DNA from 3 places in the Paenibacillus sp. FSL P4-0127 genome. Region 1 is predicted to be linked to each of the others. Evidence: predicted binding sites of a transcription regulator. Region 1 holds the regulator's gene; each other region holds the start of a gene.
What was found. Region 1 encodes NrdR, which represses ribonucleotide reductase genes. Its sites were predicted from a motif close to AACACNATATATNGTGTT; they were not measured.
Positions count from the first base shown of each region.

Region 2: NYE74_RS26880 (anaerobic ribonucleoside triphosphate reductase) is a predicted target of NrdR. The motif match lies at 7,063-7,080, and genes of this name have one in related genera.
Region 3: nrdI (class Ib ribonucleoside-diphosphate reductase assembly flavoprotein NrdI) is a predicted target of NrdR. The motif match lies at 6,876-6,893, and genes of this name have one in related genera.

Region 1 is NZ_JBBOWY010000001.1:5,716,097-5,726,593, reverse strand. Features, by position in the region: gene polA (DNA polymerase I) at 1-2,281, shown strand, start outside; gene mutM (DNA-formamidopyrimidine glycosylase) at 2,305-3,216, shown strand; gene coaE (dephospho-CoA kinase) at 3,213-3,809, shown strand; gene NYE74_RS25715 (lytic transglycosylase domain-containing protein) at 3,806-4,369, shown strand; gene NYE74_RS25710 (alpha/beta-type small acid-soluble spore protein) at 4,439-4,669, opposite strand; gene nrdR (transcriptional regulator NrdR) at 4,795-5,265, shown strand; gene NYE74_RS25700 (phosphate ABC transporter substrate-binding protein) at 5,448-6,410, shown strand; gene pstC (phosphate ABC transporter permease subunit PstC) at 6,499-7,401, shown strand; gene pstA (phosphate ABC transporter permease PstA) at 7,398-8,285, shown strand; gene pstB (phosphate ABC transporter ATP-binding protein PstB) at 8,298-9,056, shown strand; gene NYE74_RS25680 (transposase) at 9,367-10,281, shown strand.
Region 2 is NZ_JBBOWY010000002.1:63,705-74,201, reverse strand. Features, by position in the region: gene NYE74_RS26920 (DUF4179 domain-containing protein) at 1-718, opposite strand, end outside; gene NYE74_RS26915 (RNA polymerase sigma factor) at 705-1,241, opposite strand; gene NYE74_RS26910 (alpha/beta fold hydrolase) at 1,481-2,500, opposite strand; gene NYE74_RS26905 (LysR family transcriptional regulator) at 2,643-3,551, shown strand; gene NYE74_RS26900 (DUF1330 domain-containing protein) at 3,921-4,289, opposite strand; tRNA gene NYE74_RS26895 (tRNA-Thr) at 4,433-4,505, opposite strand; gene NYE74_RS26890 (MTH1187 family thiamine-binding protein) at 4,699-4,998, opposite strand; gene NYE74_RS26885 (IS4 family transposase) at 5,253-6,449, shown strand; gene NYE74_RS26880 (anaerobic ribonucleoside triphosphate reductase) at 7,310-9,295, shown strand; gene nrdG (anaerobic ribonucleoside-triphosphate reductase activating protein) at 9,292-9,816, shown strand; gene NYE74_RS26870 (Na+/H+ antiporter) at 9,962-10,497, shown strand, end outside.
Region 3 is NZ_JBBOWY010000001.1:2,211,916-2,222,412, reverse strand. Features, by position in the region: gene NYE74_RS09920 (sporulation protein YjcZ) at 102-218, shown strand; gene NYE74_RS09915 (GNAT family N-acetyltransferase) at 354-1,115, shown strand; gene NYE74_RS09910 (DUF1266 domain-containing protein) at 1,196-1,789, opposite strand; gene NYE74_RS09905 (J domain-containing protein) at 1,894-3,186, opposite strand; gene nrdF (class 1b ribonucleoside-diphosphate reductase subunit beta) at 3,322-4,281, opposite strand; gene nrdE (class 1b ribonucleoside-diphosphate reductase subunit alpha) at 4,340-6,424, opposite strand; gene nrdI (class Ib ribonucleoside-diphosphate reductase assembly flavoprotein NrdI) at 6,411-6,770, opposite strand; gene NYE74_RS09885 (acetate/propionate family kinase) at 7,533-8,771, opposite strand; gene NYE74_RS09880 (glycyl-radical enzyme activating protein) at 8,809-9,729, opposite strand; gene NYE74_RS09875 (glycyl radical protein) at 9,753-10,497, opposite strand, start outside.

The sequences.
Region 1 (10,497 bases):
CACCGGCGACAAGGACATGCTGCAGGTGGTCACGGACCGGGTCAAGGTGGCGCTAACGCGCAAGGGCGTTAGCGAAGTGGAGCCTTACGGGCCGAAGGAAATCGAGGAGCGCTACGGGCTTAAGCCGCTGCAGATCATCGACTTGAAGGGGCTGATGGGCGATGCGTCCGACAATATCCCGGGCGTGCCGGGCATCGGGGAGAAGACGGCGCTGAAGCTGCTGCATCAATTCGGCTCCGTGGAGGAAGTCTTGGCCCATACCGATGAGCTCAAGGGCAAAATGAAGGAAAATCTCGTGAACCATGCCGAGGATGCGCGGCTGAGCAAGCAGTTGGCGACGATTTTCCGCGAGGTGCCGGTAGAGCGGTCCTGGGAGGATATGAAGTTCTCCGGCATCGAAGAGGACAAAGCGGTGCCGATGCTGCGCAAGCTGGAATTCAAATCTTTGCTGGAGCGCTTGTCCTTTACCGCGGGAGCGGGCGGGAACGCCGCGGCGGATGGGGAGGCGGCGCAGGCGGCGGAGGACGTCAGCGTGACGATGGTGGACGTGGACACCTTGCCGGAAGTATCCGCGCAGCTTGCGGAAGTCGAAGGGATCATCATCGAATCTTACGGGGATAATCCGCACCATGCTACGCTGATGGGACTGCTGCTGTCGACGCCGAAGCGGCATTTCTTCCTGCCCTTTGAATTGTTGAAGCGGGAGGAAGCGGCGGACGTGCTGTCCTGGCTGGCGGACGAAAACGTGCCTAAACGGGGGTACGATTTGCACCGCGCCGACCTCGCCTTGTTTTGGCAGGGGATCGCTTTTGCCGGGGCCGAACATGACGTCCAGCTTGCCGCTTACTTGCTCGATCCGACGGAAAACGACCAGACGATCAGCGGGCTGGCCGCAAAATACGGGCTTCCGCACATGCCTGCGGATGAAGACGTATACGGCAAAGGCGCGAAATTCAAGGTGCCCGATCCCGAGACGCTCGGCCGGCATTTGGCCCGCAAAGGGGACGCCCTGCTGCGCATCGTTCCGCTCCAGCGCGCCGATCTGGAGAAATACGAGATGCACGGGCTGTTCTACGACCTGGAGATGCCGCTGTCGCGGATTCTCGCCGATATGGAGAAGCAGGGCGTAGCCGTCAACCGGGAAGACCTGAAAGAGCTCGGAGTTGAGTTCGAAGCGCAGATCAACAAGCTGGTGGCGCAAATTTATGAAATCGCCGGGCAGGAATTCAACCTGAATTCACCTAAACAATTAGGAGAAATTCTGTTCGATAAACTGGGGCTGCCGGTCATCAAAAAGACCAAAACAGGTTATTCCACCGACGCGGAGGTGCTGGAGAAGCTGGCGCCGTATCACGAGATCGTTCAGTTTATTCTGGAATACCGCCAGCTGGCCAAGCTGCAGTCCACCTATGTGGAAGGGTTGCTGAAGGAAATCATGCCGCGGACGGGCAAGGTGCACACGTATTTCCGGCAGACGGTCGCCGCCACCGGGCGCTTAAGCAGCCAATATCCGAACCTGCAAAATATTCCGATCCGCCTGGAGGAAGGCCGCAAAATCCGCAAAGTGTTCGTTCCTTCGGAGGAAGGGTGGTTTATTCTCGCCGCCGACTACTCCCAGATCGAGCTTCGCGTCCTGGCCCATATTTCCGGCGACAAGGGACTGCAGGAGGCCTTCCTGCACGATATGGACATCCACACGAAGACGGCGATGGACGTCTTTGGCGTCGGGCCGGACGAGGTGGACGCGAATATGCGCCGTTCGGCGAAGGCGGTCAACTTCGGCATCGTGTACGGGATCAGCGACTACGGATTATCCCAGAACCTGAACATTACGCGGAAGGAAGCGGCTCGCTTTATCGAGCAATATTTTGACGCGTTCCAGGGCGTCCGCCGGTATATGGACGACATCGTCAAAGACGCCAAACGCGACGGTTACGTTAAAACTTTGCTGGAACGGCGGCGTTATTTGCCGGAAATCAACGCGTCGAACTTCAATTTGCGTTCGTTCGCCGAACGCACCGCGATGAATACGCCAATCCAGGGAACGGCGGCGGATATCATCAAACTGGCGATGGTGAAAATGGACAAAGCTCTGTACGAGCACGGCCTGAAGAGCCGGATGCTGCTGCAGGTGCATGACGAATTGGTATTCGAAGTCCCTCCGGAGGAGCTGGACATCATGAAGAAGCTCGTGCCGGAAACGATGGAGAACGCGATCAAGCTGTCCGTGCCGCTGAAGGCGGAGGTTAGCAGCGGGGTCAACTGGTACGAAGCGAAGTAAAACGAGTTAAGAGGTGACTTGGTATGCCGGAATTGCCGGAAGTGGAAACGGTCAGAAGAACGCTGACCGAATTGATCGTGGGGAAAACGATCCGCTCCGTCAAGGTGTCCCTGCCGCGAATCATCCAGCGGCCGGACGATGTACAGCGGTTTGAGACGGAGCTTGCCGGCCATAGAATCGTGGAAATCGGCCGCAGGGGCAAGTTTTTGCGGATCGTGATGGACGGGCTTGTGCTCGTTTCCCATTTGCGTATGGAAGGCAGATACGGATTGTATGGCGAGGGTGAGCCCGTCGAAAAGCATACGCACGTGATTTTCAAATTTACGGACGGCACGGAGCTGAGGTATAAGGATGTAAGGCAGTTCGGCACGATGCATTTGTTTCCGCCGGGGGAGGAATTTACGAATCAGCCTTTGGCCAAACTGGGACTGGAACCGCTGGACCCTTCCTTTACGCCGGAGGTGTTCCGGCAGCTGATGTCGCGGCGGAAGACGAAAATCAAACCCGTGCTGCTGAACCAGGAATATGTTGTCGGTTTGGGGAATATTTATGTGGATGAAGCCTTGTTCCGGGCCGGCATCCATCCGGAGCATCCGGCGGACAAGCTTAGCGGCCTTAAGCTTGACCGTTTGCACGATGCGATTGTGGCCACGCTGAACGAAGCGGTGAACGCCGGCGGCTCCTCGATTAAATCGTATGTGAACGGTCAAGGGGAGATGGGCATGTTCCAGCATGCCTTGCGCATCTACGGACGAACCGGCGAGGCTTGTCTCGAATGCGGGCATCCGGTGGAAAAAACGGTCGTAGGCGGCCGGGGAACCCATTTTTGCCCCAAATGCCAAAAGCCATACCGCCCCGGCCGCGAGCAAAGCAAAGTTAAACCCGGACGGCCCGCTTCCCGCGTAAGCGAAAACAGTGAGGTGTTGAAAGGATGAACATCGGCCTGACCGGCGGCATCGCCACCGGCAAAAGCACGGTATCCCGCATGCTGGTTCAGAGGGGAGCCGCCCTGATCGACGCGGACGTCATCGCCAGGGAAATCATGGAGCCCGGGCATCCGGTGCTGGCCGCGGTAGCGAAGCGCTTCGGACAAGCCGTACTGCACCCGGACGGGACGCTCGACCGCAAAAAGCTGGGCGAAATCGTGTTCGCGGACCCCGAGCGGCGAAAAGCGCTGGAAAGCCTGACGCATCCGGCGATTCGCGCCGAAATGAAACAGCGCCTGGACGCGCTTGAAGCCGCAGCTCCCCGCCGCCTTGTCGTCGCGGATATTCCGCTGCTGTACGAATCGGGACTGGAGCGGTTTTACGAACGGATTATGGTAGTCTACGTGCCGCGGGATCTGCAGCTGGCCAGATTGATGGAGCGGGACGGCCTAAGCCGGGATGAGGCGGAACGCAGGCTGAATGCGCAAATGGATATCGAACTGAAAAAAGAAAGGGCGGATATCTTGATTGACAACAGCCGTGGACTGGATGAGACGGAACGTCAGATTGACGAGTTTTGGCGGGATCAGGGAATGCTATGAGGTGGCTTCGCAAAAAAAGAGTGCTGCTTTTGTTATTCCTGGGGTTTATCGTTCTGATCTTTTTTAATTCCGCTTGGCTCTCGTTGTTTTATCCGATTTATTATAAAGAAGAAATTCGTTATCACGCGAAAAACAACGGCATCGATCCGTTTATCGTGGCGGCTATTATAAAAGTGGAAACCAATTACAAGCCCGGAGCCCAGTCCAAAAAGGGAGCTTTAGGGGTTATGCAAATCATGCCGGACACCGCGAATTGGGTCATTGCGAAGGCGGGCTTGCCCGATACGTCGCTCGATCAGGTGCAAAATGAGATCGGGACCAACATCGAAATCGGGACTTGGTATTTAAAGTCGCTGTCGGAGCAGTTTGACGGCAATGCGATCGCCATGATCGCCGCTTACAACGCCGGGCCGACCAATGTGAAAAACTGGATCAAAAGCGGGAAATGGGACGGCCGTCTGGAAACGTCCAAGAACATTCCGTTTGGCGAAACCCGCCATTATGTGCAACGGGTAACGCATTACTATAAACAGTATTCCGACATTTACAACGAGTTTTGATCGCTGGTACGATAATAAAGAAGCACTGACGGGCGTCAATTCGCCTGTCAATGCTTCGGGGTGATCGGCTTATCTGAATTGGCCAGCTTGGCCAGCCAGCTGTTGCTCAGCGATGGTAACCAAGCGTTTCGTAATGAAACCACCGATCGAACCGTTTTCGTAAGAAGTCAGGTTACCAGCATATCCGTCTTGTGGGAAAGAGATGCCAAGTTCCTGAGCGATTTCATATTTCATTTGATCCAATGCTCCGGAAGCTTGTCTAACCACCAGGTCGTTCGAAGAGTTATTATTTTGTGCCATGATGTTCACCTCCTTGTGGTTGGTAACAGTATTATGTGCCGGGACTATCAACTTCATTACTTTTTTTTGAAGTTATTTATTGGCATTAATGTAAATTGCATTTTTTGGAAAGGAGGGAACTTGCGTTGAAATGTCCGTATTGCGATTATTTGGGGACAAAGGTGCTGGATTCAAGGCCGGCCAACGAAAACAGGTCGATCCGCCGCCGGCGGGAATGCGAGCAATGCAGCCGGCGGTTTACGACCTTTGAAATGGTGGAAGAAATGCCGCTGATCGTCATCAAGAAGGATGGAAGCCGCGAGGAGTTCAGCCGCGAGAAAATGCTGCGCGGGTTGATCCGGGCTTGCGAGAAACGCCCCGTTTCCGTGGAGCGGCTGGAAAGCATCGTGTCCGAGGTGGAGCGGTCCGTGCGCCATTCGGCCAATGCCGAAGTGGAAAGCCGCGAGATCGGCGAACTGGTGATGGAGCAATTGTATCCCGTGGACGAAGTGGCTTATGTTCGTTTTGCTTCGGTGTACCGCCAGTTTAAAGATATCAATATGTTTATGAAGGAACTGACCGGGCTGCTGTCCAAAAATACGAGAGAACTCGAATAGCCGGATTTGAATAAACACTCCCTGTATTTAATTAAGGGAGTGTTTATTTTTGTTTGCCATTGTCGAAATTAAGGGATAACCGCCAGGTGCATTTTACACAAAGTTTACATTACGAAAACACGGGATTGATCTTCGCCGCCTATAATCAGGTTGTAAAACAAATAAGGGGGAAACCTGAGACAATGAAAAAGAGTATGCTTATGGTTTTGACTTTGGTATTAAGCTTGACCTTGGCGGCTTGCGGTCAGGGCGGCAACGCGAAAACTAACACCTCGGGTGCTGAAGGCGGTAATGGAGGTGCGACGAGCGAGGCAGCGGCAAACAATGGCGGGAACAAGGCGACTTCGGATTTGTCCGGTTCGGTCCTGTCTGTAGGTTCCTCGGCGCTTCAACCGCTGGTAGATCAAGTTTCGAAAAAATTCATGGAGCAAAATCCGAACGTATCCATTCAGGTTCAAGGCGGAGGCAGCGGCACGGGGCTGACGCAAGTTTCCGGCGGACAGGCTGACATCGGCAACTCCGACGTGTTCGCTGAAGAGAAGCTGGAAGCCGCTCAAGCTTCCGAACTGGTTGACCACCAAGTAGCGGTTGTCGCTATGGCCGCTGTAGTAAATCCGGATGTAACGGTCGACAACCTTACGAAAGATCAACTGGTGCAAATTTTTACGGGTAAAGTAACGAACTGGAAAGACCTGGGCGGCCCGGATCAAAAGATTCAAATCGTAAACCGTCCTTCGAGCTCCGGTACGCGCGCCACCTTTGAGAAATACGCGCTTGGCACGAAGACGGAAGACCTGCAAGGTTCGATCCAAGAGGATTCCTCCGGTACGGTTAAGAAGCTTGTCGGCGAAACGCCGGGAGCCATCGGTTATCTTGCGCTTTCCTACCTGGATGAAACCGTAAAAGCTGTGAAATACGAAGGCGTGGAAGCAACAGTGGACAATGTGGCTAACGGCACTTATCCGGTATGGGCTTACGAGCATATGTACACGAAGGGCGAGCCGAACGAAGTCGTTAAGGCGTTCCTGGACTATATGGTCTCCCCTGAAGTACAAGGCGATAACGGCGATGTTGTGGAACTCGGCTATATCCCGATCAGCAAAATGCAAGTTAAACGCGATGTGGACGGCAACATTACCAAATAAACAACACTATATTCGATAACATCATATCGGCAGAGAGAAGAGGCGGACATTTCTGCCTCTTTCTGTGCTGTGTAAAGGGAGAGGTTTCATGGCTCAATCCGGCGGAAACAAAAAAGTACAGCCGCACATTATAGAGGAATGGACCGGTAAAATATTTACGTCATTTTGCATCGTGCTGCTGGTTGTGACGATATTTTCGATGGTGTATTTTGTCTCAACCAGAGGTCTAAGCACCTTTTTTCAGGACGGGATTTCGATCGGCCAAATTTTCGGAAGCACGGAGTGGAGACCGGACGGAGTTCCTCCGGTGTTCGGAGCGCTCCCATTCATTTTGGGATCGTTCAGCACTTCGATCCTTGCGGCCGTCATTGCGGCGCCGCTCAGCATCTGCGCAGCCCTGTTCATGGTCGAAATTATGCCTAAATTCGGCAAAAAATTTCTGCTGCCGGTAATCGAGCTGTTGGCCGGGATTCCTTCGGTCGTTTACGGTTTTGTCGGCCTGAGCGTGATCGTCCCGTTTTACCGGGATATTTTTCCCGGACAGGGCCTGGGCATTTTTGCGGGGGCGACGGTATTGTCGATTATGATTTTGCCTACGATTACTTCCATCGCCACGGATGCGCTCACCGCTCTTCCTCCCGGATTGAAAGAAGGTTCTTATGCACTTGGGGCCACGCGGTGGCAAACGTTGTGGCGGACCGTCCTGCCGACCACGATGCCGTCGCTGCTCACCGGGGTCGTGCTGGGGATGGCCCGGGCCTTCGGGGAAGCGCTCGCCGTACAGATGGTCATCGGGAACGCGCCGCACATTCCGCGCTCGCTGTTTGAATCCACCTCCACGCTGACCAGCGTCATCACGCTCAGCATGGGCAATACGGCCATGGGAACGACGCAGAACAACGTGCTGTGGACGCTTGCCTTGATTTTGATGCTGATGACCTTCGTCTTCGTCTTTATTGTACGTGGGCTGGAAAGGAGAGCAAAGCGATGAGTGCAAAAACCGCAGATAAAATCGCCACTGCCGTCATTGTTACGCTGGCAGGCGTTATTGTGCTGATCATGGCCGGGCTGCTCGGATTTATTTTAATCCGCGGGCTCGGGCATGTCAGCTTTGATTTTCTGACCTCTCCGCCGGAAACGATCAAGGCGGGCGGGGGGATCGGTCCGCAATTGTTCAATTCCCTGTTCCTGCTTGTTCTGACGCTGATTATCACGATTCCGCTTGGACTCGGGGCGGGCATTTATATGAGCGAATATGCGAAACCGGGCAAACTGACGTCTTTTATCCGGCTGATCGTTGAGGTGCTGTCCTCTTTTCCGTCGATTGTCGTCGGCTTGTTCGGTCTGCTCGTGATCGTTAACGTGTTTGGCTTCGGCTTCTCCCTGTTCTCCGGGGCGTTGGCGTTAACCGTGTTCAACCTGCCGCTGATGGTGCGGATTACCGAACAGGGCATGGCCAGCGTGCCGCAAGCGCAGAAGGAAGCAAGTCTGGCGCTGGGCCTGTCCAAATGGAAAACGATCAAATCGATTATGCTGCCGATCGCGATGCCGGTGATCTTGACCGGGACAATTCTGGCCGCGGGCCGCGTGTTTGGCGAAGCGGCGGCGCTGCTGTTTACGGCCGGCATGAGCAGCCCGAGGCTCGATTTCGGGAACTGGAACCCGCTCAGTCCAACGTCGCCGCTGAATCCGTTTCGCCCGGCGGAGACGCTGGCCGTCCACATCTGGAAGATCAATTCCGAAGGGCTGGCTCCGGATGCTCCCGAAATCGCCGCAGGCGCTTCGGCCGTGCTTATCATCACGGTGCTTCTGTTCAACCTGCTCGCACGTTGGGTCGGCCGCCTGATGTACAAGAAATTTACGGCTACGAAATAGGAGGGCTCCGAGGTGCAAAATACCGCATTATCCACCAAAAACTTGAGCGTGTTTTACGGAGAAAAGCAGGCCGTGAAAGAAATCTCACTCGACTTCGCCTCACGGCAGGTGACGGCGTTAATCGGCCCGTCCGGCTGCGGGAAATCGACGTTCCTGCGCAGCTTGAACCGGATGAACGATTTGATTTCCGGCGCGCGGATCACCGGGGACATCTGGATCGGGGACGACAATATCAACGATCCGAAAACCGACGTCGTGCTGCTGCGGCAAAAGATCGGCATGGTATGGCAGAAGCCGAACCCGTTTCACAAATCGATTTATGAAAATATCGCTTTTGGACCGCGTTACCACGGGATTCGCGACAAGAAAAAGCTGGATCAGATCGTAGAGGAGTCGCTCATCAAAGCCGCGCTCTGGAACGAGACGAAGGACCGGCTGCACAGCTCGGCGCTCGCGTTGTCCGGCGGCCAGCAGCAGCGGCTTTGCATCGCCCGTTCGATCGCCGTTAATCCGAGCATCATTTTGATGGACGAACCGGCATCCGCGCTGGATCCGATTTCGAGCGCCAAAATCGAGGAACTGATCGCCGAATTAAAACTCGAATACTGCATTATTATCGTAACCCACAACATGCATCAGGCTGCGCGGGTATCGGAAAAAACCGCGTTTTTCCTCATGGGGGAACTGGTCGAATATGACGACACCAGCAAGATCTTTACGAATCCGTCGGAAAAACGGACGGATGATTATATTTCCGGCCGGTTTGGATAAACCGGTTGCTTTATAGGACCGAGCCAGGGGAGACTGCCTTCTCAGGCTCGGTTTTTGCCCCTTAAGATTATTAAACTCTTGATGTTCCTGCATGCTGCCTGCCTTTGCACGATTATTCCTTTCGCTCAGGGAACAGGGGATGGGGGCTAGAGCAAGGATTCCAAAAAAGAGAGAAGAAAAAACAAAAAAAGATGAGGAAAAAATGAGGCGGTGCAGGTGAGATTTTTGGCTTGATTAGGGAACGTAGGTTTGGTATAATGAAATAAATGGAATTTATGTTCGTGTATTCTTGATTCGGGGGCGAGCGGGCATGGAAGTCAATACGGAAACGGAACTTCAACCATTCAGCAGTCGTTTTAACAGCGAGCAGGCCTGCATGGAGGCGCTAATCGCGATGAAGTGGCCAAACGGCTTCGTCTGCCCGCGTTGCACTTACACCCGGTGCAGCCGTCTGACTTCCCGGCATATCCCCTTGTTCGAGTGCGTAAAGTGCAAGCATCAAACATCGCCTTTGGTCGGTACGATTTTTGAAGGAACGCATCTGCCCTTGCTCAAGTGGTTCGAGGCCCTGGATTTATTCCTGCTTGAAGGCGGCATCTCGGCGCTGCGGCTGAGCAAGGTGATCCGGGTCACCTACAAGACCGCCTGGTCGGTGCTGCACAAAATACGTCATGCCGTGGGGGAGTTCGATGCCCGGGAGCTGCTCTCCGGAGACGTGAAGGTGAATAGCGATCAGTACGGGCGTAATCCGTCCCGGTGTCAGCTTTCGCATCCGTACGCCTCGGCGGTCGTAGCGGGCTGCACGGTCACGGAGTCGGGCGAGCCGGAACAGGTCAAGATCCGCCTGGTGCCGTATAAGCGGGGAGGCGAAAAAAGGGCAAACCGTCACGATCTAAACACGTTTATCAATGGGCATGTGGATGTCTGTACATCGGAGGTGCAGTTGTTCCCTCAGGCCTTTCGGCTGTATGCGCCCTTGCGGAAAGTGGTGAGAGAGGCGTGGGAATCGTTGAAGAGTACGTATGGAGCCTTGGGACTGAAGCATCTGCAGGCGTACCTAAACGAATACACCGGACGCCGCCGGCTGCGCCTGCAAGGAGGACGGCCCGGAGCGGAAGAAACGATGCGGCAGCAGTTACTGCAAATGTGTGTGGCGATTCCCGCGATCCCTTACCGCCGGCTGATCGCACGCCAACCGAACCAGCCTCTTGCAGCTGCGGCCTGATCGAGACGCTAGAACGGTGGGAGTTACTTGATGCAGTACAACTTAATGGGTAGGGGTTAGCATGAACAGTGCGGGCTTTGCTGCAGACGGAAGGGTTCAGGCTACAGCAAAATCACGGTCTTTTCGTTTCCTTCGCGTTTTGTCCTTGATCTCCTGTCTTGGTCTCCTGTCCGGTCTGTTTTACCTCCCCTAAACCTGATTCCTTCTTCTATGCCC
Region 2 (10,497 bases), on a different contig from region 1:
TCAGCAGCACCTGCCCCTCGGCTTGCTCGAAGGATTGCAGCGTAACGGTGCCGATACCGTCCTTCTGGATGGTGAATGTCTGGGTCTCCGCACGGTCGGGACGAAAATCGATGGCTTGGCTGCCGTCTCCGACGAAGCGGATGTTTTCCACGAAAAACTCCACATCGGCTTGAGGCTCATTGAGCACCCAATCCGTTTCGAAATACCCTTGATATACCTTAAGCTCCTCATTCCAATGATAGCTGTTGTTCCCCTCAATCACCCGGCCGCCGCCATCGCGAAGTCCGATGTTTTCGAAGCTGATAGCCTTCCCTTTCCGGGCCGGGCCGGGATCGAGGCTGTACAGGAGGAAGGTCCGGTTCTCATCGGTAAAAGCGGTATGCAGCGTAAACGTTATGCCGTCCTGGGTGACCGACTGTTCGATCGTTTGGCCAAGGCCCTGCTCCAGGGCCGTCTGAATCCCGGCTCTATAAGATAGAAGGTTCGACCAATCATACGTAACCGCTGCATATACTGGCGTAGCTATAAGGGCAACGGACAACGAGACGGCGATGGCGGTCCGCTTCCGGCTGCGTGGACGCGGAATTGCCGCTTCCCCTCCGGCGGCCATCCGCAGCTCGTCTTGGCGGATGCTGCTCCACATCCGCTCGAAATCCGGATAAGGCACCGTGTCCGCGTGTTTCATTTGGTCTTTTAACTGGCTTTCAAAACGTTCCAATTCGTTCCTCTCCCTTCAACCATATAGGGTGGTTCTGTTCCAGTTTCTTGCGCATCATTTTCAACGCTTTATGAAGCCTTGATTTCACGGTTCCTTGCGGAATGCGCAGGGTTTCAGCGATTTCTGCCATCGACAGTTCGCCAATATAGCGGAGGGTCACGACCGCCAGCAGCTTATCGGGCAACTGCTTCAGCAGCTTCTCCCATTCGGCGGAGGCCTCCTTCTCGAGCACGACCGCGTCCACAGGTTTAACCGCTGCTGCGACGGCGTGCTCATGCAGCCGCTGCACCTCGGATTGCTTCTCCCGCTTCGTCCGGTTTTTTCGAAGCAGGTTCAGGCAATGATTCATGGTAATGCGCATAATCCAGGCCCGTACATGCTCGATCCGCTGCCAGTCCTGCCGAAACACGGTAACGAAGACGTCATGGCATACATCCTCCGCGTCCTGCGCGTTCCGGAGCATATAGTAGCAGGTTCGGTAGACGTCTTTGTTGTAGCAATCAAACAGCTCACGTTCCGTCAATTGCTGCACTCCTTTCTTTGCGTTATGTCTTATAAACAGATGACCCTTGAAAAGGGTTCATTTTTTTAAAAACTTTTCAATAAGAACGAAAAGAACATTCAACTACTCTACAATAACAAAAGAACACCCGTCCCGCTCTAAATAGTGGGGCAAGTGTTCTTCCCGGTTTGGATGAGGTGTGTTAATCGCAAATCTGGCTATTCCTGACAGGACACTCACACTCTAATGTTAACGATGATCTATTCGTTTGTACTAAGCGTGAGCAAGCGTTTTAGATTGTCATCAATAAATTGATTGTCGGCACTGTTGATTCCGCGACCGGCAAAATGCCCCCAAATCGACTTAATAGGGTTAAAAACAGCATTAGGCATAAGTTTAGCCTCATATTCGTTATCGTCCGCCGTGCAGAAGAGATCCGTGCTCCCCGGCATAACGCAGGCAAGCGCCTTAATGCTACCCAGCGCTTCATCGAAATCTCCGTTATAGGAGGGGTTTGCACTAATATCTGCATGTTGTCCTGTCCATAACATGGCCAGGACATTGTAAGGATCCATCTTCATAAAGCTATTTTCCCAGACGCCAGCTACAAAATCCGCCAATGAGTCAAATCCCAGTTCACGATAAAGTTCCTCTCTGTAAAAGGCCTGCGATAAGCCCCAGCCCGCATAGACACGGCCAACGGCGCGCATGTCTGCGGAAGTCAACTGGTTTAGCTTGCTTAAATCGAAGCGGGCGGCAGCCATGAGCGCTGCTTTCATCCCATCGAGGACCAAAAACGTATGTGGCCAAGTCTTGGCAACTCCGGCAAAAGGCGCGATTCGTTCCACCATGTCCGGATAACTTGCCCCCCATTGGAACGCTTGAATGCCTCCCATTGACCATCCAACGACGAGAGCGATCTTTTGAATGCCGAATTTTTCGGTCACCAGCCGATGCTGGAATTGAACATTGTCATAGATGGTTACCTGCGGAAAATGAGCCCGGTCGAATGGGGGCGGCGTGTTCGTAGGAGACGAAGATAATCCGTTGCCCAGCAGATTGGGGACGATAATGAAATATTCTTGCGGATCCAGGGCCATGCCGTTTCCAATCAACCATTCATTCTGAACATGCGTGTCGCCAAAAGCCGTTGGATAAACGATGACATTATCTTTCTTTTCATTTAATCTGCCATAGGTCTTATAAGCTAGAAAAGCGCCCGGCAACGTCACTCCTGATTGCAAGGTTACGTCACCCAATTCAAAAATCTCATAATCCATCGTATTGTTTGCTCCCTTCAAAATGAACCCATGCATTTAGATGTATTTCTTGTTGTTAGTATAGATCTGTGATACTCTCAATAAAAGTGAATAGAATTCAAAGCAGTATTCAATAATATTGAAAGCAAAAGAGGCAAATATGATGGAATTACGCCAATTGATTACCTTCACCACGGTTGCATCAACTTTAAATTTCACTCGGGCTGCTGAAGTGCTGGGCTATGTCCCCTCCAACGTCACGATGCAAATCAAAGCATTGGAGGATGAGCTGGGTGTTCGTCTTTTTGACCGCTTGGGCAAGCAGCTCGTTCTTACAGCTGCGGGCAAACGCTTTTTAACTCATATCCAAGGCGTTCTAAACAAATTGGACGAAGCTCGCAGCGTCGTTCATGACAATGAAGTGCTAAGCGGCACCCTAACGATAAGCGCCAATGAGGTTATTTGCGCCTATCGCCTTCCAACTGTCTTTCAACGATTTCGTTCGCAGCATCCGGGAGTTCGTTTGATCTTCCGCTCCGTTCCAAATCAAGAGCTCAAGCAAACACTCTTTGAGGGAACCGCGGATGTTGTCTTTATGTTGGACGAACCCATTCGCTCGAGCGGACTAGCCGTGGAACCGTTGGTGGAAGAAACTTTCCGCTTGTTCGCTGCTCCGGATCACCCGCTTGCAAAACGAACTGAGCTGCAGCTGGAAGATTTCCACGGAGAAGTGTTCCTGACAAATGAAAAGGGTTGTCCCTATCGAACCATGTTTGACCGGTCATTTGAGAAAGAGGGCATTGATAGTATTACGTATTTAGAGTTTCAAAGCGCTGAGGCCATTAAACAATGTGCAATTTCCGGAATCGGTATTGCCTTTCTTCCTGAAATCGTAGCGGAAGCCGAAGCTGAACGGGGCAAACTTGTTGCTCTTCCATGGCAAATTCCCGACTTGCACGTGTATACGCAGATGTCATGGCATAAAGACAAGTGGCTTTCACCCATCATGTTGTCTTTCATTGAAGCAGCAAGGGAGGTTCTCGCTATAGAGGAGGGGAACAAAACTGTTTAGCCTATTCATAAAAATATCTAGCTGGCACCGTTCTTCGCATACCTGGATACGGCCAGCTACAGGCGATGTGCCAAGGAGAATAATTAATGAAGCTTTCCACGAAGGAAGTAACGAAAATTGTAATAGATCAGTGCTTATTCATTTGCATCATCGATCAAACGCCTTCAAATGATTCATTAAGTTTTAAAATATATCCATCAAATACTAAAACATCGCACTTCCTAATATTGTTTTCTTGGGAAGTTAATTGGTCCACTAACTTATGTAAACCAAGTGTTTGTGCGAGACTAGTTAAATATGCAATAAACAACGGCTGGGATTATATAAAAGAGAAAAGAATAGTGAAAATTGAGCAAGGCGATTTTTTGCTCAATGAACTAAGATTGGATTCATAATTGATTCAACTAACGGAACACTTTTACGAATCGTTAATACGGCGGGACCAAGCTCCCGCAGCTTCCGCGAGAGTTGGGAGTTGGCCTTCGTTGCGGATTGGCGTAATTTAATCAGGGGGGCGTAAGCATCTGAGTAGTAAAGTTTCTGAGCAATTTCGTAATCTGGGAATTCATGGACGACAATCATAGCCGGTTTCCAGGTGCCCTCCAGCATTTTGGGCCGATCATCGAGGGACAAGTTGCGGAAGCCTGGAACCTCCTGCAAAATCGTATCTGCCTGAGCGGCATATTGTTTAAATACTTCCTCAATGGACTGTACGCTAATAGCAATTTTCCATAGCATTCTAAAATATAACCTGCAATAATTTAACGATTAACGTTTTAAAGCAATTAAGGGTAGAAAAATGGTGGAAGTTTCGCTTTTTACGAAAAAAAGCACGTCCCCCGAAAACCTCGGAAGCCGCGCCGTGCTTTACATTATGGAGATGCTGGTGAAGGGATTCGAACCCCCGACCTACGCATTACGAATGCGTTGCTCTACCAGCTGAGCTACACCAGCAAGTTCACTTTTAGCGAACAAAAATTATTATACCGCGTTTTAAAAAAAATGCAAGCCCTAAAGTTTGGAAATTTTACGCAAACCCGTTTTGCCCGGAATTTGTGGTGCTTCCGGCGCACATTGCGTGCCGCGCAACGGCACAACCACGTGGTCCTACCACACACGTGGTGCTGCCACAACCAAGCCGCTTGCACTACAGCTTCTCCCTCACGGATTGGAGCTTCTGCTCGGACGAACTCGCTTTGTCGCGGCGGTCGTCGATCTTGATTGAGGTCGACACCCGGCCGGCGCCCGCCTGGAACGGCGCTTCATGAATCGCCCGGATCGCCGCGAATACGTCGTCCAGCGCTCCTTCAATGATCGTGCTCATCGACGTCAGCGTGAACTTAATGCCTTCCTGCTTCTCCAATACCCGTTGCAGCTCGGCAACGTAGGAGCTGAGGCTGGTGCTGCCCGTACCAATCGGAATAACCGTTACTTCCGCAATCGCCATTTCCGTTCCCCTCACTTTACTGTATTTATTCCTATATTATTTTATCAATTCCCCGCCGGCAAATACAAACAAAAAAGGGCTCAACAACATAAGGGCAAAAAATGCACTAGCGTTGCATAAAACCTAACGCGAATAATCAAATATTAGTTAAATATGGGTAATTATGATCATTTTTCATGGAAAAAGCATAAAAAATCTCCTATTGTAAAGAGGTAGGTACGTTGTCCATAACTCTCTACAAAAGGAGACCATCCATGGATAACGTTAAAGCTAAAACGGTCATTCGTCAACTGATTTCCTTACTGCCCATCGATGTGCATCAACGTTTACTCTTCGACCATTACACCAAGAAACTTACCACGATGAAAGCGATCATGCTCTTCATCAATGCTCAGTTGAAACAATGGTCATCTTACGGTGAAATGGAAATTGCACTTCGTGCTGAGCCGAAACTTCAGCAGCTTCTACAGTTGGAGAGTATCAGCGGCTCGCAATTATCCCGAAAACTCGATCAGATCCCAACGGAGCTGTTGGAGTGGATGTTTCAGCATCTGGCATCACAAACACAGCAACGTGCTTGCCACCAGGGCCAGAGCGGGAAATTGCACATCATTGATTCTTCCAGCATTCGACTGCCGCTTCAACTTGGAAGTTGGGCCAAGATGTCAAATAAGAGTAGCGGCGTCAAGATGCATCTGCGCCTCGTTGTTACAGCTCCCGACAAGCTATTTCCTGATGCCATGATCCCCAGTTCGCTCAATGTAGGGGATCGTGCGGGGGCCGTTGAACTGGTCGTCCCCTCGGATGCGATTTATGTGATGGATCGCGGTTATGATGATTATGCCCGGATGGATCAATGGGTCCAGGACAACATCCAGTTTGTGATCCGTATGCGAGATCGCGCGCTTGCCACCGTCATTGAGGAGTATCCTGTTCCGGAAGGCTCGAACATCACGCGGGACGCCAAGGTTTGCGTGGGCAGTTCCTTCCGATCCATGGAACATTCCGTTCGTTTGGTGGAGTTTTATGACGAGCAGGAACGGACTTATCGTATTTTTACATCGGTATGGGATAAGACCGCTGAAGAAATCGCGCAGATCTACAAAAATCGCTGGCTCATCGAGTTGTATTTTAAATGGCTGAAGCAACATTTGCGATTGAAGAAGCTGCACAGTCATAAACCACAGGCTATTTGGAACCAATTATTCTTGGCTTTAATTACTGCCTTGCTCGTGGAGCACATCCGGCACAGCACCCAAACGGCAAAAACAAACTGGCAAGTGCTCCGGATTCTCCGCGAGTATTTGTACCGTTCATGGCGATCCTTTCGAACCGAACTGGATCGGAAACCCAGTCGAAGTAGTCCGGGGAGACGTCCGGGGTCAGGTCCCAAAGCGTTATCGGTGCGCACAATGGTTGGGATAATTAAGCCAAGCAAGTTCAAGAAATAATATCCATTATATACATTTAATGGGACATCGCGACCTACGCATTAGGTAACCTTGACTTTTTGGTCTTAAGCTTAAAAAATGACTGTAAAAAAATCCGTTTATAGTTTCAATAATCCAAATGTGGGTTTTGCTGAAAATTGATGTTAGTGTTCTTGCAACGCTAGTGCAAAAAATGTCGTTATTCCGCCGCTATCCCCTATTGAAAGAGAGATAAAGGCAATTTATGTCGCTATTTTCTCGGACCGTAACAAAATACCCGCAATCTGTACCGTTCATAGGGAAATAAGAACAAAAAATACCGCTAATGGGGATGAACATGCTCAGCCCCGGATAATAAGTACATAAAGTTCCGTTATTCTGAAGGCTGGCGGTCGGCCGTCCAGTAACCGATGGTTAGCCGACGAGCGGTTTGCCATCCCAGTAACCGCCGGTTTGCCAATGGTCGGTCAGTAGGTTCGCCGTTCCAATAACCGACTGTCAAGCCCCGATTTCTAGGTTGAACCACCAAAAAAATTAAAAAAATTTTTTCGTTCCCCGCTCCGCGCATCACCTGTGGGCTCCGGCGGTTTTGTCCCGGCTTCCGGCCTGTCCATGTGATGCAAGTCACACTTTAAACACAATATATTGTGCTAATCTTGTTTCAGAGAATCAAAATATAGTGTGAACCACTAAAACCTGCGAGGAACAGGCAGGATGTCCGTATGCAGCTTTTACATATGCCTTATTGGATCGACAGCCGTTGTAGTTGTAGAAGAGTCTTCATTAGGCAGCGCATTCGGGCATGTTCAACCTGGGCAGGTTGGAGATGCCTTTTTACTTAGCGTTAAATAAATTAGCTTTTGGGGAGGAGCATTTAGATTATGGCATTGCTAAACCAAACCTTCACCGGCCGGGATACCATGCTGGATGAAGTCATTCAAATGGGCGAGGAAATCATTCAAAGCCGCAACCTGGAGGTGCTGCGCGAGAACGCGAATTTGAACGGCGAAAGCTTCTCGGGGAAAATGAGCAAATTCGGCAGCGAGTACGCCAGATGGTATGCGACGCATTTCATCTTGCCCAAACGGGTGGTGCAGGCGATTCAAGACAATATCGTCTACGTGCATGATCTTGATCAATATGCGATCGGAACGACGAACTGCATTTTCATCCCGTTCGAAAAGCTGCTGCGCGAAGGCTTCAACACCGGCAACGGCAGCGTCAGACCGCCGAATTCGATCATGACCGCGATGGCGCTGGTGGCGATCATTTTCCAATCCCAGCAAAACTCCCAGTACGGCGGCGTATCGGCCAACAAGCTGGATTTCGACCTCGCTCCCTACGTGGCCAAATCGTTCGAGAAATATTTCCGCAAAGGCCTGGAATATTTCGAAGAAGGCGCCCGCGATGCCGAATTGGCCGGGAATGGGGACGTCTCGATGAGCCGCAGCGACCTGCAGGAGCGTTATCCGAAATCGTTTAAATTTGCGCTGAAGGAAACCGAAACCGAAACGCTGCAGGCGGCCGAAAGCCTGATCCACAACCTCAACACGATGTCGAGCCGGGCCGGCGGGCAAATCCCCTTCACCAGCATCAACTACGGCACCTGCACATCGCTTGAAGGGCAAATGGTGATCAACTCCCTGCTGACGGCCACGATGCGGGGGCTGGGCAGCGGGGAAACGCCGATTTTCCCGATCCAGATTTTTAAATGCAAACAAGGCGTCAACCAGAACCCGGACGAACCGAATTACGGCCTGTTCCTGAAAGCGGTGGAATGCTCGGCCAAGCGGCTGTATCCGAATTTTGCCAATCTGGACGCCCCGCTCAACCTGATGCATTACGATCCGAGCGATCCGGACACGGAATTCGCCACGATGGGCTGCCGCACCCGGGTGCTGGCCGACCGGTTCGGCCGGAACCATCTTTCCGGCAAAGGCAACCTGTCGTTCAACACGCTGAACCTGGTCAAGCTGGGCCTCGAGCACGGCATTGCGCTGGGACGGCGGACAGAGGCGGACGAGCGCGGCTTCTACCGCGAGCTGACGCATTATATGGACATCGCGCTGGAAGGGCTGCTGCACCGTTTCAAAATTCAAGCCGCTCAAAAAGCCAAAGCATCCGACTTTATGATGCGCGAAGGCGTGTGGGAAGGCGGCGAACAGCTTGGACCGGAGGACCCTGTCGGCGATTTGCTCAAGCACGGCAGCTTGTCGATCGGGTTCATCGGGCTGGCGGAATGCATGAAGGCGATGTACGGCAAGCACCACGGGGAGGATGAAGCGGTCTATCAAAAAGCGTACGAAATCATCGCCTACATGCGCGATTACTGCGACCGCCAAAGTGAAATCCACAACCTGAACATCACGTTGTTCGCCACCCCGGCGGAAGGCTTGTCCGGAAAATTCACGAAACGCGACCGCGCGGTTTACGGTCCGATTCCCGGCGTGGCGGACAGAGAGTACTACACCAATTCGTTCCACATCCCGGTGTATTACAACATCAGCGCGGCAAGAAAAATCGAGCTGGAAGCCAAGTTCCACGGGCTTTGCAACGCGGGAGCCATTTCGTACATCGAACTTAACGGCAATGCCCGGAACAATCAGGCCGCTTTTCTGAAAATCGTTCAATACGCCCTGCAGCAGCAAGTCAGCTATTTCAGCATCAACCATCCGATCGACCGCTGCTCGGCCTGCGGCTACGAAGGCATCATCGGGGCGACCTGTCCTTCCTGCGGCAGCCATGAGAACGACGTGCACATCCGCCGCCTGCGCCGGGTCACCGGGTATCTGACGGGGGATTACCAAACGCGGTTCAACGCCGCCAAACAAGCGGAAGTCCGCGACCGGGTCAAACACGACGCATGAATATTTGCGGCTACTACCCGGAATCCATCAATGAAGGCGAAGGCCTGCGGGCCGCAATCTTCATCAGCGGCTGCCGCCATTACTGCAAGGGCTGCTTCAGCCCGGAGACGTGGAATTTCAATTACGGCGAGCCGTTTACGCCAGAGCGGGAAGCGGAAATCATTCATGACATTAAAAATAATCCCCTGCTGAGCGGTCTAACGATCCTCGGCGGAGACCCCTTTTTCTCCGCCGCCGAGGTCAGCGGGTTTATCGACCGGCTTGTGGCGGAGACCGGGCCGATTTCGATTTGGATTTACAGCGGGTATACGTATGAGGAATTGACAGAGCATCCCGGTTCCCCCGAATATGAGCTGCTGCGGCGCTGCGAGGTGCTGGTGGACGGGCGTTTCGTCCAAGAGCTTCGCGACCCTGCCCTGCTCTATTGCGGCAGCTCGAACCAACGGCTGATCGATATCCGGCGAAGCCTGGACAGCGGACAAGCGGTTCTTTGGGAGCCAAGCCTCCCGTTCATGCGATAAATATAATCCTCGAAGAGCGCAGATGGCTGCGCTCTTTTTTTTCGAACGCCTCCCCAAGCGCTTGTTAATCTTCAGTTTAAAAAGTGGGATATAATAGAATAATGTCGACTTGCAATGCAATCCGTTCGGGAAGGAAGTTTGATACATGGATTTGTTGATTACGGTTATTTTACTGCTTATCTGTCTAGTCGTTTCCAACATCATCAGCCACTACATTCCGTTTATCCCCACCGCGCTCACCCAAATCGTGTTTGGCATCGCCATCGCGCTGGCGTTCAACGGGATTCATCTGGAGATCGAAACGGAATGGTTTTTGCTGTTGTTCGTAGCCCCGCTGCTGTACAACGACGGAAGGCACTTCCCCCGCGAAGAGCTGTGGAAAATGAAGGGGCCCATTTTCGGCAACGCCATCGTCCTCGTTCTGCTGACCACAATCGGCGGCGGTTATTTCATCCACGCGATCATTCCGGAAATCCCGCTCGTCGCCGCCTTCGCGCTGGCCGCGATTCTGTCGCCGACCGACCCCGTCGCCGTAAACGGGATCGCCAAGCGGATTCATATTCCGGACAAAGTGCTGAATCTTGTCCGCGGCGAGTCGCTGATCAACGACGCTTCCGGTCTGGTTGCCTTCAACTATGCGGTCGCGGCGGTCGTAACCGGCTATTTTTCGCTAAGGGAAGC
Region 3 (10,497 bases), 3.5 Mb from region 1:
GGCCCGGCGCGGTTGGACCCGCCAATATTGGTCCCGCTAATATCGGTCCCGCTAATGTTGGACCCGTCAATGTTGCGCCTGTTAATGTCGCGCCTGTGCATATTGCACCGGTCCATGTTGCACCTGTTCATGGCCTTTACGGCTTCTGGACGTCAACAGGCACGATTCTCGTATTGTACATTTTGCTGGTGATCATTCTTCGCTCTACTTTTCATTAATGGGCTTTGCCAATAACCGCAAGCCAAACAGTCTGCCGTGCGGCAGGCTGTTTTTTTTCATAGATTTAACGAACGGCAAAGCTTATACTGGATAGAAAAAACCAGATAAGATATCCGCGGAAAGGACTGGTCCACTTGGCATATTTGCAAATTACGAAGCAAAATATCGACGAACAACACATTTGCTGCGCATTGGGCGCCAAGCAGTATGAAGCGGCCGTCAATGAGAAAAAGCACTGGCTGAAGGAACGAATGGACGAGGGCCTCGTTTTTTACCGTCTGGACGACCGGGCCAAAGTTTTCATCGAATATTTGCCGGCCGATCAGGCCTGGATCCCCATCGATGCTCCCAATTATATGTTCATCAATTGTCTTTGGGTGTCGGGCAGGCATAAGGGGCAGGGGCATGCCGCAAAGCTGCTGGAGCGGTGCAAGGAGGACGCGGCGGCCCGGGGCATGGACGGCATTGTGCATATCGCCGGAAGCAAAAAGCTGCCTTATCTGAGCGACAAGGCTTTTTTTGAGCATATGGGGTTTATAGTGGCGGATGAGGCCGAGCCTTATTTTCAGTTGCTGGCTTTAACCTGGAACGAAACCGCCGCTTCTCCTGCGTTCAAACCGCACGTCAAGCAGGCATCCGTTCCGGAAGAAGGAGTTTCGATCTATTACACGGCCCAATGCCCGTTTGCGGCCGGCATGCTTGAGGAGCTGCGGGAAGCGGCCCGCGCCAAAGGCGTCCCCTTCCGCGCCCGCCGGATCACATCCAAAGAACAGGCCCAGCAGGCCCCCGCGGTTTGGACAACCTTTGCCCTGTACTATGACGGGAAGTTCGTCACGCATGAAATCTTGAGCGTCAATAAATTCGATAAGCTGCTGGAGCGGTTGCTTCCGGCTTAACGGGCTTTCGATCCGACAGGTACACCCCGGCGCTACAATAACGGCGGAATGCATATTAAGACGGAGGATGAACCGCCCGCTCAATCCGGCTCCAGATTCATATCCCACTTGGCCTTCCTGTAAAGCAGCGAGCTTCCCTCCATTAGGGAAACCATGCCCGTCACCAACAATGTTTCTTTGAGCTTCGGATTAGGCTGAGAAAAGAGAGAACCGATGGAGTGAGCGATAAAGAACTCTCCCCAGCTATCGTAGCAGCTTTGGGCAAAGCGGGCTGCCGCGAGCTTGTACTGCCAGGCTTCCTCGGCCGTCAGCCAGCCTTTGGCCCGGCCGATTCGGCTTAAGGCGACCGCCCAGGCGGCCCCATACCCGGCAATGTTGCCCGAGGGCAGTTGGTGCAGACAGTGATTCACCAGCACCAGCTTGGCATGATCGCCGCCGCCTTGCCGGGCTTCGATATATTTGCTGCGCGCCGCCTCCGGTAAAACGAACAGGATTCTATGAATCCGGCGGTATTCCCGGTAAAGGTCGGCATCCGCATCCAGCAGCGTACGAATCCTGTCCTTCAACTGTTCCGCATTGGCAACCTCATTTTTTTTGAGAGATAGGGTTATCACACCTTTACGTAACCAGCGGTTAAGCCAGGTGAATTCATAAAAATTAAAATAATCTGCCATAATCCCATCAAAGCAATTAGCCGACAAACAGCGAAAGTACTGATTCAGCCGTCTGCGCCTAAAAAAACTGTACTTGGGTAACATCTAAAAACGCCCTCCTTCGGTCAGATGCGCCGCATCCAGGCGATTTTGGCCGTCTTCCAGGTATTCCACAACATGACTGCCAGCCAAATCGCGGCGATAGCGGAACCGGCGCCAAACGTAAACCGGCAGACGAGATAGAGCAGAATGTACAGCCAATTTAGCCCCAGGAACAGAAACAGCATCATTAGGAGTTCAAACTGCCACATCCGCAGCCGAACCTTGAACGGCAGCCTGCTATATTTTTGGGGGAATAGATGCCGGTTTTTAAAACGCGACCACACCGCATAGAAACGATAGTGTATAGAGTTCCGCTCAAACTCCCAGCGCTTCCTGCCGTCCTCCCAGGCCTGTTCAACCTGACCGAGAACCTCCCGGCATTCCAAAGCCAAGCAGTACGCATCCTGCGGCGTGGGAGAAAACTGCAGCAAATACTCCGCATCCTGCAGCGCTTCACGGTACTGCCGCCGATCAAATAACAATCTCCCGCGCAGCAGATAAGCTTCCCGCGCCTCCGGGTTCAAACGGACGACCTGATGGAGAACAGCCAGCGCTGCGCCGGAATCCCCGGCCATAATAGCATGCTTGGCCCGCATTAACTCCAGGTCCGGGTCCTCCCGGAACAGCGCATGGGCGGCGGCAAGCTCCCGCCCGGCGTCTTCCAGCCGGCCATCCATCAGACTGAGCTGCGCCTCTTGTCTTAAGCCGAGATATGCCTCCAAGTCGATCGCCAGCTCCCGGTTCAAGAAGCATTCGTAGCCCATCGCCAGGCCTCCGCTAATCTGTCCGGTCACAAATTCCATCAATTCATCGTCAAAGTAGTCATACCCGTGCTCAAAGTTTTCTCTGATCAAAAACAGTTCATCCAATACTTTCCACACGTTCGCCGGCATATGCCGATGTTCGTCCAGAAACCGGATCAGCGCGTCGAATCGCTCGCCTTGCGCCCCTACGTCCCATATGTAATCCTGGTTCGCTAGCATTTTCCATTCCTGCGGATCGACGCGGCGCTTGAAATCCGTGTAAAGTTCATGCAGGTGTTGTTCAAAAAGCGCCAACGAATCGGGGGCCGGTTCCCCCTCCTGCTTCGTCCCGATCGCGACTCCGGTCTTCAGGTCCTGGCCGTATCCGGGAAAATCATGCTCCTCCGGCATGCCGGCCTGCTTTATGGCCGCGTCAAAAGCCTCCCTGAGCCGCTGATAGCCTCTTGGGTCGTTCTCTGGGTGAGCCATCCGCAGTTTCTTGGCATAGGCCTTCTTGATCTGCTGCTTGTCTTGCGTCGGTTCGATCCCCAATATGCTCCAAATCGTCGTCAAAAGTAACTTTCACTCCTCAAGTCAGGTTGCTTAACTTTCAGACAGCTTACGCTTGCAAGCAAAAACAGGGCGTCTCCCGCTGTAAGATCGCTTCCGGGAGCAAACACCCTGTTCTTATTTAAAAAGCCCGTCGGCTTAGAAATTGAAATCTTCGTCGGTCAGCGGCTCGACGTTCAGCGCCCGTACGTAGCCGTTGCCTTTTTTGGAGAAAAAGTCGTGCTGCTTCGTGTCGGTACGGATCCCGTTGAACACGATCGGGTTAACCTCTTCCTCCTCGAACGGCGGCTCAAAGCCGAGGTTCATAAACGCCTTGTTGGCGTTATACCGCAGGAAGACTTTCACTTCGTCCACCAGTCCGATTTTCGTGTAAATCTGCTCCGTATACCGCTCTTCGTTGGCGTGCAGGTAGTGCAGCAGCCCTTCCAGCGTTTCGTATACGTCTTTTTGCTCGTCTTCGCTCATTTGCGCGTAGATTTCCTGGGCCAGCACGCCCACGTACACGCCGTGAATGCTCTCATCGCGCAGAATCAGGTCGATGATTTCGCCGCTGCAGGTCATTTTGCCCTGGCCGGCCAAATACAGCGGGTAGAAGAATCCGCTATAGAACAAGTAGCTCTCCAGCAGGACGGAGGCCGCCATCGCCAAATACAGCTCTCTCGGGGAGCGGATGTTGGTGTAGTACTGGCGGATCGTCTCCGCTTTCGTCTGCAGCATCGGGTTCTGCTCCACCCAGCGGAAGATCTCGTCAATCTCCTCATTGGAAGCGAGCGTAGTGAAAATGCTGCTGTACGATTTGGCATGGATCTGCTCCATCATGCCCATAAAGCCGAGCACGGCTTTGCGCTGCAGGCCCTCCACATGCTCCATGATCTGCGGCATGCCGACGCCGCCCTGTACCGTATCAAGCAGCGTCAGACCGCCGAGGACCTTCATATATGCGTCTTTTTCATCATCGTTTAACGTCATCCAGGACATTTTGTCGTCGGACAACGGGATTTCGTCATCCGTCCAGAACTGCATGATGTTCTGGTTCCAGAACATCATCGTAAAATCGTCGTCCGGACGGTTCCAGTTTACAGCTCGTAATGCGCACATCGCCGATCTTTCATCCCTTTCTAAGTCTTTCGTTATAGTGCAAGTTCAAAAAGACCTCTTATACCGAGCAGGTCAGGCATTCTTCCACGGACAGCTTCTTCGTCCGGGTATAATACAGCGACTTCAGCCCTTTATGCGCGGCATACAGATAGCAACGCGCCAACTGGCGGGTCGTCACGTTGCTGTTGACGTGAAGGATCGTCGAGATGCCCTGGTCGACATGCGGCACGATTTCCGCGATCAGGTCGATCACCTTGAACTGGTCCATCTGATAAGCGGATTTATAGAAGAAAATATTTTCCCGGCTCAGATACGGCATCGGATAATACGTCGTCGAGTTCGCGTAGGTCCGGGTTTCGATTTGCTCCACGACCGGCATCACGCTCGAGGTGGCGTTCTGAATGTACGAAATGCTGGCGGTCGGCGCAATCGCCAGACGGTAAGCATGGTACAAGCCGTTTTTCATCACCTGCTGCTTCAGTTCGGCCCAGTCCTGCGGGGACGGGATGTGCATGCCTTCGAACAGAGCGGCCGCTTTGCCGGTGCGCGGACGGTAGTCCGTATTCAGATACCGTTCGAAATACTCCCCTGTAGCGTAGTCGGATTGTTCGAATCCGGCGAAGGTTTCTCCGGTTTGCACGGCGATCTCCATGCTTTTTTCCAGGGAATAATAGTTCATCATCATAAAGAACGTACGGGCAAAATCGCGCGCCTCTTCGCTTTCGTAGGCGATTTTGTTTTTTGCGAAAAATCCATGCAGATTCATCACGCCGAGCCCGACGGAATGCATTTCCCGGTTCGCTTTGGCAACGCCGGGAGCGTTGGAAATATGCGTCATGTCGCTGACGGACGTGAGCGCCACCATGCCTTCGTGCACGGATTCGCGAACCATCTTCCGCTCCATCACGTTCACGATGTTCAGGGAAGCCAGGTTGCAGCTGATGTCGCGGCGGATCGCATCCGCTTGCCCGTAATCGGCGATTTCCGACGTCTCCTGCAGCTGGAAGATCTCCGTGCACAGGTTGGACATTTTGATCTTCCCGACCTTGTTCAGCGCATGCTGGTTGTTGGCGTTGCTCTTGTTCATGATGTACGGGTAACCGGATTCCAGCTGGACCGTGGCGATCTTGGTCAGCATGTCGCGCGCGCTCATCAGCTTTCTTTTCTTAACCCGCTCGTCGGCGAGCAGCTTGTCGTACATCACGTCCAGGTCCATGTCGTCCAAATGAGTGCCGTAAGCTTTATATACACTGTAAGGACCGAACACGTAAAGCGGTTCGTTGTCCTTGGCCAGTTGATAAAAACGGTTCGGCACGATCAGCCCGATCGACAAGGTTTTCAAGCGAATCCGTTCGTCGGCGTTGATTTTTTTGCTGTCCAAAAATTCCGCAACGTCCCAGCCGAAAATGTTGTAGTACCCCGCGCCCGATCCTTTGCGCTGACCCATCTGGTCGGCATAGGAAAAAGCGTCCTCCATCAGCTTCAGCACCGGCATGATCCCTTTGGCCGCGCCTTCCACGCCTTTGATCGGCTCGCCGCGTCCGCGCAGCTTCGACAGGTTTACCGCTACGCCGCCGCCGATTTTGGACAGCTGCATGCAGGTGTTCAGCACGTAGTTGATCGAGTTCAGCGAGTCGTCCATTTCCAGCAGGAAACAGGACACCATCTCGCCGCGCCGGCTTTTGCCCGCGTTCAGGAACGTCGGCGTCGCCGGCTGCAGCCGCTGCTCCATCATGGAACGGGCCAGCAGGCTGGCGGTCTCCGCGTTGCCGCGGCCGAGGTGCAGCGCCACCGCCGCTACCCGGTCCGGGTAATGCTCCAGATACTTGGACTTATCGTTCGTCTTCAGCGCGTAGTCGGTATAAAACTTCGACGCCGCCATATAAGACGGAAACTCAAAATGATAGCCGTGGGTAATGGCATATACGCGTTCGACCTCGGCTTCCGTATACTGCTCGTACACGTTCTCGTAATAATCGTTTTCGATCATGTACCGCACTTTATCGGTCGTACTCGAAAAGGTCACGCTTTTGCGTTCGACTTCTTGCATAAATTCGGCGACGGCTTCCCGGTCCTTCTCCAGTTGGAAGAACCCGCTCTCGTCCCGCTTCATCAACATGTTGTTCAGTTCAATATGCCGCAACCCGGCTCACCTCCTGCTTAAATCTTTCCGCATCCTGTTTCGTGCCCGACAGCTCGAATTTGGCCACCACGGGAACATGGTAGCGCTGGGCGATCAAATCGGCGCTCAGGGCAAAACGCTCGCCCCAGTTGCGGTTTCCGCTGGCCGCTACACCGAGCAGCCGCTGATGGTTATGCTCGAGAAAAGCGGAGACCTTTGCCGGCACCTGTCCAAACCCCGTCGTATATGTAATCAGCACAAACGGCTCCTCCAGCGTCATATTCTCGTCAATTTGCACGGCGGGCAAATCGAGCTTCTGGATGAACCGTTTCACGTTTCCGGTTTTGGAATCATAGGCAATCAGCATTGTTACTCCCCCACTTTTCTTCTATTACCCGGTAAGTATTTGATATAATGAGATAAACACCAAAATTCGCTTCACAACAACATATTGGTGTACTTGTTTAATTTAATACCTATATATTGTGTTGTCAACCTGGTAAACGTCCCAAACCGCACCCAAATCCCCTGTGGATAATGTGGAAAATCGATGCAATCCCGCATCATACCAGGGCCCGCTGGGGGACAAGCTGTTGATAAAAATTTTTTAAAAATTTTTCTATCAAAAAAAGATAGATTGCTGTGCGTGGAAACTACTTTGTTTTGCTTTCCCTTTTGCGGTTTAATTAAGAGTTCGGCAGTTGAGCCCTGGCTTGGCTAGTAGGCTGTTCCTGAAATAATGGAGCATGGTGGCGGCTTCTCTTGAACTGCAAAAGTTAGCTTGCTAAAAAACTCAGCCGGAAACATAAGGGAAAAAAATGGCTCTATTTCGGCGAAATCCCATTTCGGAGAGAAATAAAGGAAAATTATGGCGCTATTTTCTCAAATCACAGGGGAATGGCCGCCTTTCGCAGCACCCATTGAAAAATAGGGCCAAAAAATTCCGCTAATCAGGACGAACAGGCTCCATTCGGAAAATAAGACCATAAAGTTCCGCTATTTTTTTGGATAGTACCTCCACCCGACCCGTAGATTAACACGTTTTTTCTGGATCATTTACTAGGCGTGCAAAAAACCTTGTCATACCGGCAAACAACCGTTATGACAAGGTTTTTTGACAATGGCCGCATCACATTGGGACAGACCGGTGCACGGCCGCAGAAGCAGCACGCTGTTGGACGAGCCGCTGTGTATCGCGCGCAATCATCAGCTCTTCGTTGGTGGGGATGATATGCACCGCCACACGGGAGGCGGGGGTGCTGATCTTGCGCTCGCCGGGCGAGCGGGACCGGTTCAGTTCCGGGTCCAGCTCCAGCCCCAGATAGGTCAGACTCTCGCACACCTTGGCGCGAATATAATCGGAATTCTCGCCGACCCCGTCGGTAAAGATCAGCGTATCCAGACCGTTCAGCACGGCGCAGTAGGAGCCGATGTATTTGCGAATGCGCTGTACATACATATTCAGCGCCAGCCTGGCTCCCTCATGGCCTTCATCGGCGCAGCGGATGATCTCGCGCAAATCGGAGCCCTGGCCGGAGACGCCGGCCAGCCCGCTATGTTTGTTCAGCAGCGAGTTGATCTCGCCAAGACCCAGATTCTCTTTGGCCATCACAAAGGGAATGATCGCCGGGTCGATATCGCCGCAGCGGGTTCCCATCAGGCCTTCCAGCGGGGTCATGCCCATACTGGTATCTACAGACTTCCCGTCCCGAATGGCGGTAATGCTGGCTCCGTTGCCGATATGGCAGGAGATTACACGGGTTCCCTGGAGGGGTCGGCCGGTAATTTCGCCAAGGCGCAAGCTGACATATTTATGCGAGGTTCCGTGGAACCCGTATCTTCTGATTTTATGGCGGTCATACAAGACTCTTGGCAGTGGATACATGTAGCTCTCCTGCGGCATCGTCTGGTGAAAAGCGGTATCGAACACGCACACCATCGGCGTCTCCTCGCCCAGCAGCTGGCGGAACGCTTCGATCCCCTTCAGATTGGCCGGATTGTGCAGCGGCGCCAGCTCGATATTGCGCCTTACCGCCTGCAGCACCTCATTGTCCACCAGTGCCGAATCCGAAAAGAATTCGCCGCCATGGGCAATCCGGTGCCCTACTGCCGCGATTTCCCGCACCGAGGCGATGCACCCGTTGCCCGGATCCATCAGCGCCGCAAGCATATGGGTGATGGACTCCTTATGCTCCAGGATCCGCAGACCGGTCTGCGGAGGCAGCGGCGGTGTATTATCCTGACGATGAATCGCCTGCTCCGTTCCAATCTCTTCAATAATTCCCTTCGCAAGCACCGATTCATCCTTCATATCAAACAGCTGATATTTCAAGGACGAGCTGCCGCTGTTAATGACCAGCACCTTCATAAACGGCTCTTCCTTTCATACGTACTTCTTTTTTAATTCAACCTCCGATTTGGCAGCGCAAGCCATAACCTTCCGCCACATGGCGCAGGCTCTCCATCTCGTCGCTTGGAGGTGGCGTCTGATGCTTCATATGGTATTCCGTACCCAGATAGGTGTATTTATTCTCGCCCAGCCGGTGAAAAGGCAGCAGATGCAGTTCCCGCACCCCCGGCAGTTCCGCGGCGAACGAGGCGATGGCGGCGATCTCATGGATGGTGTCGTTGAAGCCCGGAACGACGGGAACGCGAATGATCATCTGCGCCCCCTGCCCGGCAATCCGCCGGGCGTTCTCCAGAATCAGCGAGTTGGACTGCTGCACATATTCATAGTGTTTGCTGTCCTCCATGTGCTTGATGTCCAGCAAAACCGTATCGAGCAGCGGCAGCACGTTATCCAGCACGGCCGGATTACAGAAGGCCGTGGTTTCAATCGCTGTGTTCCAGCCTTGATCCTTGCAGGCGCGAAGGAGGTTCAGAACGAAGTCGCTCTGATAAAGCGGTTCACCGCCGGAGAGGGTAATCCCCCCGCCGGAACGCCGGTAATAAGCCTCGTCCTTGCGCAGAATGGACACAATCTCAGAGGTGCTCATCTCTTTGCCGTTCATAGTCAGCGCCCCGCTGCCGCATTCGGCGCTGCAAAGTCCGCAGGATACGCAGCTTAGGCGGTTAACCGTCACCTTCGGCTGATAGCTGATGGCCCCCGCTGGACAGACATTGGCGCAGCGTCCGCAGCTGACGCAGTTGTCCTCCTGAACCATCAGCTGGCTGCCGGGAGCCTGGGTTTCGGGATTGCTGCACCAGCTGCAGCGCAGCGGGCAGCCCTTCAGAAATACGATTGTGCGGATACCTGGACCGTCATGGAGCGAGAAGCGCTGAATTTCGCTGACCATCCCCCTGGCTTCCCAAATGACTTCATTCATGGTGGGCCTCCTGATCTATATAGTTACATCGTCTGCTCCGTCCGGTTAATAATGTCATCCTGCAGTTTCTTGTCGAGTGTGGTGAAATGGGCGCTGTAGCCAGCCACACGGACGACGAGGTTCTTGTATTTCTCGGGGTTGCGCTGAGCCTCCAGCAGTGTATCGCGGCTGATCACATTAAACTGCACATGCATCCCCTTCTGGTCAAAAAATCCTCTGACCAACGCCGCCAGCTTCTCCAGTCCCGCCGGTCCGCTCAGCGCGGACGGATGGAACTTCTGATTGAACAGCGTACCGTTGGAGGCGATGTGATGATCCAACTTCGCGACCGAGTTGGCCGAAGCCGTAGGTCCGCTGGTATCCCGGCCGGATACCGGCGATACGCCATCGGCCAGCGGTTCGCCCGCCAGCCGTCCGTCCGCCGTTGCACCGGTAGCGGCTCCCAGCGGCACATTGGCCGAGGCCGGATACAGTCCGGGCTGGAAGGTGCCGCCGCGCGGATTGACATGCTTCTGCACTTCACGGCAGTAGACAAGTCCTACCTGGCGGGCCAATTCATCGACCTCCTCAATGTCGTTGCCGTATTTCGGCGCGGCGATCAGCCACTCGCGCAGGCGGGCGTCATTGCCTTGGCCCTGGCTCCGGCTGTTGCCGAGATCCACCTTTACATCCGCTTGCGCGCCCAACTGGGCTAACGATATTTGGTTGCCTTCCAGGAGGAACTTTTTGATCAATTCAATAATATGCTCCTGGGTTAACGTATCCGGC